3 regions of the Pseudoalteromonas sp. 19-MNA-CIBAN-0066 genome follow, and region 1 is predicted to be linked to each of the others. Evidence: predicted binding sites of a transcription regulator. Region 1 holds the regulator's gene; each other region holds the start of a gene.
The links. Region 1 encodes ArgR, which controls arginine synthesis, uptake and breakdown. Its sites were predicted from a motif close to ANTGAATANNTATTCANT; they were not measured.
Positions count from the first base shown of each region.

Region 2: a site for ArgR is predicted at 1,152-1,169, ahead of argC (N-acetyl-gamma-glutamyl-phosphate reductase). Genes of this name have one in related genera too.
Region 3: a site for ArgR is predicted at 982-999, ahead of AAEZ18_RS16240 (arginase family protein). Genes of this name have one in related genera too.

Region 1 is NZ_JBEONZ010000004.1:97,985-100,269, forward strand. It holds gene mdh (malate dehydrogenase) at 1-612, opposite strand, end outside; gene argR (transcriptional regulator ArgR) at 839-1,306, shown strand; gene AAEZ18_RS04165 (Dyp-type peroxidase) at 1,322-2,221, opposite strand; gene AAEZ18_RS04170 (ABC transporter ATP-binding protein) at 2,272-2,285, opposite strand, start outside.
Region 2 is NZ_JBEONZ010000010.1:43,968-46,252, forward strand. It holds gene argE (acetylornithine deacetylase) at 1-1,096, opposite strand, end outside; gene argC (N-acetyl-gamma-glutamyl-phosphate reductase) at 1,320-2,285, shown strand, end outside.
Region 3 is NZ_JBEONZ010000041.1:4,969-7,253, reverse strand. It holds gene udp (uridine phosphorylase) at 1-617, opposite strand, end outside; gene AAEZ18_RS16240 (arginase family protein) at 1,035-2,144, shown strand.

The DNA of each region.
Region 1 (2,285 bases):
TGGAGTAAGTGCTGCAACTTCTTCATCTGTAAAGCTCACGCCTTCAACTTGAGAAAGTAGAGGTAAAATAGTAGTACCTGAGTGGCCACCAATTACAGGAACTTTAACAGTTGCTACGTCTACGCCTTTAAGTTCAGCAACAAATGCTTCTGAACGAATAACGTCAAGCGTAGTAATACCGAATACGCGTTTAGCGTCGTAAGTACCAGCTTTTTTAAATACTTCAGCAACAATTGGTACAGTGCCGTTTACTGGGTTAGTAATAATACCTACTAACGCTTTAGGACAACTTGCAACTATGCCTTCTGCTAACGTTTTGATGATGCCAGCATTTACATTAAATAAATCTGCACGATCCATACCTGGCTTACGTGGCATGCCAGCAGGAATAAGTACGATATCAGCATCTTTAAGCGCTTCATTTAACGCATCAGCGCCAAAGCCAGCTACTTTAACCGCTGTAGGGATATGAGATAGATCAACCGCAACACCTGGAACTACTGGTGCAACATCATATAGTGATAATTCAGAACCAGCTGGTAAGCCTGTTTTTAATAATAAAGACAACGCTTGACCGATACCGCCTGCAGCACCTAATACAGCAACTTTCATTGGAATTCTCCGTGATTTGAGGTAGGAAATATTTATGGCTCTAAGATAAAGAAATTAGCGACTAAAAACAAATTTATCCTGCCTATTTTCGTAATATTTTAGACCATAGTTGTAAAAACATTTGGCCTGAATACAGTAAACTGGCAAGTTAAATAAACAACTGCTGCATAATTATTCGTTTTTGTGTAGAATTTGCGGCATGGATAATAAAAAGCAAATAAAAACTATGCAACCACAAGACAAACAGGAAGCGTTAGTAAAAGCATTTAAAGCGCTTTTAAAAGAAGAAAACTTTGGTTCTCAAGGCGATATAGTAGATTCGTTAAAAGAGCAAGGTTTTGACAATATAAGCCAAAGTAAAGTGTCGCGCATGCTTAGTAAGTTTGGCGCGGTACGAACGCGCAATGCCAAACAAGAAATGGTGTATTGCTTGCCAGCAGAAATGGGCGTACCCACAGCAAAAAGCCCGTTGCGCCAGCTTGTTATTGATATAATGCATAACGAAATGATGATTATTATCCGTACCAGTCCAGGCGCGGCTCAGCTTATTGCGCGTTTACTTGACTCATTAGGTAAAGCCGATGGCGTGTTAGGTACTATAGCTGGCGACGACACTATTTTTATTGCCCCAGCTAAAATATCTGAAATAGACTTAACCCTAGAGCGGGTACGTATTTTATTTGATACGGTTTAGTATTTAAAACATGCGTTATAACTGTTTTAAAAACCCAACTGACGGTGCAAAAAACGCAGACCCCATATCGGCTTGAGTAAAATCAAGCCAATGATCATAGCACTCCCCCTCACCTAAACGACTTTTTAATACCTGTTCAAATGCGGTTCCACTGGCCGAGCAAGTAATTGACAGCATTCCTTGCTCGTAAACATCGCCATAAGGCATGCCTTGATTAAGTAATATTGGCTGGCCTTGCTCATCTTTTAATTCACTGCGTTGTGCATGGCTGGTTTCAAGCGCTGGGGCTATAAGAGTGTTGTCTAAGCGAGTGCGACCTATTATTTGCTCTTGCTCATCTAGCGATAGATGCTGCCATACACTTAGATCGTGCTTATAACGTTGCACATGAATATAACTGCCTTGATCCTCAAAGCTACCTGGTTTATTTATTAACGCCGTTGCCCGCTTTTGTCGGCCATGCGGCATTTTGCCACCATAAATAAAACCATTGAAATCGCGACCATCTAAAAATCTAAAATTACGAATTTGTTCCACCAGCTCTACGTCTGGTGCAAATAACTTTAAAATTTGCAGTGCAAATAAATGATTGACGTCTTCGCGGTCTGAACGTATTTGCACAAACAAATCACACGGCTGCACGCTCATTGCGTGTTCATTATGATTTATATTAGGAAAGCTTTGTAGTTCACTGGGGATATACTCTGGCAAAATATGCGGCCAATACTGTGCACCAATAGCCACCATACAAGAAAGCATAGATTCAGAAAACTGATCGCTAAACTCTTCCTCAATAGCGCTTACTTGCTTGAGCTTTGTACGTAATGACTCATCTTGGCCATCAAACACATTAAAAAATAAATGCAAACCGTGTAAGTTTGCTTCAGCACAAATCCCTGATTGCGCTTGTGCCATTGTTATTCCTTAGCTTATAAATAGATAAACACAGCGAATAACAAATTAATTTATGATTCGAAAA
Region 2 (2,285 bases), on a different contig from region 1:
TAATTTTTTCCATTGCTAAAAATTCATCAGGTTGGTGCGCTTGGTTTATAGAGCCGGGGCCCATTACTATGGTTTCACAACCAAGCTGTTGAATAAATGGCGCTTCTGTACAGTAGTTTACTGCCACCGCTTTTTGCCCCGCTATTTTTTCGGCTAGTTTAACCAAAGCGCTATCGGTGCTACCAGTAAATGCAGGAATTGGTTCGTGTAAATCAATTACGCTTACGGCATTAGGGTATTGCTGGTTTATTTCGTGAGTTGCATCAAGTACTAACATTTGCAGCTCTTGCACGCTTAAGCCCGGTAATGGGCGCATATCTATATGCATTTCGCAGCAACCACAAATTCTGTTCGCGTTGTCGCCGCCATGAATATTACCAAAATTTAAGGTTGGATAGGGTATTTCAAAGTGTTCTATTGAATATTTATGCTTTAACTGTTCTTTTAAGATCAGTAGTTTTGTAATCACTTTGTGCATTACTTCGATGGCGTTAACACCACGTTCGGGATCTGAGCTATGGCCTGAGCGTCCGACTACTCTAATTGCGGTACTCATATGCCCTTTATGTGTAAATACTGGAGTCATATCAGTGGGTTCGCCAATTATACAGCGATCCGGTTTTAAATTTGGATGTTTACAAATTTGTTGAGCACCGGCCATTGTTGTTTCTTCATCGGCGGTGGCTAAGATCAAAATGGGCTGAGTTTGCTGCTTTTCATCAAGTTCACTAATAGCTTGCAGTACAAAAGCAAAAAAGCCTTTCATATCAATACTGCCTAAGCCATATAGTTTATTGTTGTGCTCGGTCAATTTAAATGGATTATGATTCCAGCGGCTATCGTCAAATGGCACTGTATCGGTATGGCCAGCGAGCATTAATCCACCATCGCCTTTACCGCGTTTAGCTAATAAATTATAGCGACCTTTGCCGCCTTCTAATTCAATTATTTCACAGCTAAAGCCTAAGCTTTCACACCATTGTGCCAGTAATTCAATAACATTTTTATTACTCATACACAGGCTATCTTCAATGGCACTAATAGAAGGCGCTGCAATTAATTGTTGGTACATAGAAATAAATGAAGGCAAAGACATAAAAAATCCAAAATAAGTAATCAATTTAATTGCATAACAATATAAAAGTATTTATGATGAATATCAATTCACTTTTTAAGCATAAATATTTTAAAAGTAGCGCAATGAAAATAATACGACGATAATCAACATTCATTAATTAATTAAAGTCTTAATTAGCCCAGAGCTAGTTTAAGCGAACAACATGGATAAGTAGTAACTAATTTTAAATAACGAGTAAACAATGAATGTAGTGATTATTGGCGCAAGCGGTTATAGCGGCGCAGAACTAGCAAGTTTAGTTGCTAAGCACCCTAAACTAATTTTAACTGGCTGTTATGTATCGCAAGGTAGCTTAGATAAAAATAAATTGCTGAGTGATTTATACCCCGAACACTTAGGGCTACTCGATCAGCCTTTACTGCCTCTTAGTGAATCTGCTTTTAGCGATATTGAAAACAGTGCCGATTACGTGTGTTTATGTACCGATCATAAAGTAAGCGTAGATTTAGCGCCGCGTTTTTTAGCCATGGGTAAAAAGGTATTTGATTTATCTGGTGGGTATCGCCTTGCGAGCAATGACGACTACGTTACTTATTATGGCTTTGAGCACCAACATCCAGAGTTATTAAATCAAGCTGCTTATGGTTTAGCTGAGTGGAATAGCGATGCTATTGCCGCGGCGCAATTAGTAGCCGTAGCGGGTTGTTATCCTACGGCTGCGCTTAATGCACTTAAGCCTTTGCAGCAGGCCGATTTATTAACAGAGCAAACAATTATAATTAATGCGGTATCGGGTGTAACCGGCGCAGGGCGTAAAGCTAGTATTGGTACCCATTTTTGCGAAGTGTCGCTTGCCCCTTATGGTTTATTTAATCATCGTCATGGCCCTGAAATAGAGCAACACCTTGGTCACAATGTTTTATTTACCCCCCATTTAGGTAATTTCCCGCGTGGTATTTTAGAAACTATTTATGTGCAATTAAAGCCTAATGTCACCATTGAGCAAGTAACACAAGCGTACCAAGTACTTGCCGATGAGCCGTTAATTCGTTTACTGGGCGATAAAATCCCCTCAATTAAAGGCGTAGCTAAACAGCCATATGTAGATATTGGCTGGCAGCAACAAGGCACACAGTTAATTGTTATAGCTGCCATTGATAATTTATTAAAAGGCGCTGCAGGACAAGCATTGCAGTGTATTAATTTA
Region 3 (2,285 bases), on a different contig from region 1:
GCCGCACACATAGTAAATAAGGTTGCCGATTCCATTTCGTAGTTCATCACCCCCAATTTTTGCCACTCTTCGCAGCTGCCTTGTAACGACTTTGGCACATAACCAGAGTGTGTATCGTAACGCTCTTGCCCTGGGTAAAATGTGTCGCTTGATGCAGTAATACCAATATGAAAATCGATATTAAGGTTTTCACAGGCTTTAACCATAGCTTGGGTAGCAAAAAAGTCAGATACCGCAGGGTAGCTAAGCGGCGCAAAATGCTGGCTTGCACCATCTAAACGCACAGAGGCTTGGCTAATTAAAATATCGCCTTCGTTAATGTGTGGTTGAATTGCACCAGTAGTACCAATACGCAAAAAGCTGTGCACGCCAAGTTGGGCTAATTCTTCAACGGCAATCGACGTCGATGGACCGCCAATACCGGTAGAGCATATAACCACAGAATGGCCATTAAGCTCACCTAAATAAACATGAAATTCACGCGTTTTAGCCAGGCAAGTTGGGTTATCTAAAAATTGCGAAATACGTGCAGCACGATCCGGATCGCCCGGAACAATAGCCAGTTTTGCACCTTTAAGATCGTCAATACATAACCCTAAGTGAAATACCTTTTCCATAACTAAGCCTTTATAAAATTACTATCAATTTAGCATCATTACTATAATTGTTTGTTTAGTACAGGACGTATGTCCGTGTTGATTTGTTTTGATTTATTCACCCACATTGAATATTCAAGCATATATTAAAATTATCCGTAAAATGAGGCGGTTGACTTGTATAGGCAGACATTATATTGATCGTCTAAAGTAATGAGTAAATTATCATAAACAACAGGCACATTTACACTAAGTTGTTTTTATTCATATGGTTAGTTGTTATTTTTTGGATGGTATATACATTAGTGAAGCAAGGCTAATTTAACGTTAGTTTGCTTTTAGCAAGCAGTACTAATGTTATTGTTAGTATTTAAATATTAGCAATTTTGCATAACTAATCAGTACCACGCAAAACATATAGATTTATAAGGGTTTACCATGAGCACCGAATTTCAGGAATTTAAAAGCAAAATTGAGCATTGTTTGTGCGCACCAGGTGATGGTGTATATACAGTTAACACTGCAAAAGAGCGCAAAGCTGCATTAAGAAATAAGCTTTATGGGCAAACCGAAAACATTGGCCCATTATGGCGTGAGTCGCTTAACGAGTTACCCAATTCGCCGCATAAAGCGGTTATGCTAGGTATTAGCTCAGATTGTGGCGGCGGTATTTTACGTGGCGCAAACTGGGGGCCGTTATTTTTACGCTCAGCATTACTTGATCAGCAACCTCAGTGCCGCTCATTCGATTTAGGCGACGTACGCGTTATTCCTCATTTATTACATGATAAATACTTAAACAAAGCCACTATAACCAATTGCCAAAAAGCATTATACGGCAACGAAAATAACGACTATTACGTTAGCCCACTGTCGATCACTGAAGATGTGTGCGACAGCTTTTATGCAACATTTGAAAATAAAGGCATTTTTGGTATTGGCGGCGATCATTCAATTAGTTACCCATTAACAAAAGCGTATTTAAAAGCTAAGCGCGCACAAGGCAAGCGTACCGCAATTATTCATTTTGATGCCCATACCGACTTATTGGTTGAGCGCTTAGGCATTGATTTATGTTTTGGCTCTTGGTGTACGCATATTTTAGAGTTTTTACCTGCGCCACATCATTTAATTCAATTTGGTATTCGTTCAAGTGGTAAACCGAAAGAGCATTGGGAAAGCACCTTTGGTGTTAAACAACATTGGGCGCATGAAATTATAGAGCGCGGTGCAGCAGCCGTTGCCGCAGATGCTATTGCCCAGCTTAAAGCCGACAACGTTGACGAAGTGTATGTTAGCTTTGATATTGACGCCCTTGATGAAAAATATGCCTCTGCAACAGGCACACCAGAGGCAAACGGCTTAACGCCGCAGCACGCACTGGATATTTTATCAGCCATAGCCGATGAATTTGCGATCACCGGTGCCGATATGATGGAAATTGCGCCTTTTACCGACAGCTCGCTAGTAGGGCAGTCAAGTTCAGAAACCACCTTACGAGAAGGCGCTAAAATTTCGGCGTTTTTGATTAGTGCGATGAACAAGTAATCTTAAAGCAGGTCGAAAGGCCTGCTTACTGTATTGATAATAAAAGCCTTTTAATAAATATTAAATTTAAATTGCCCCGTTTAAAAAAGCGACTATAATCCAGCTGCTTTTGCTATAAAAGCGTATTTTATTGGAGCTATA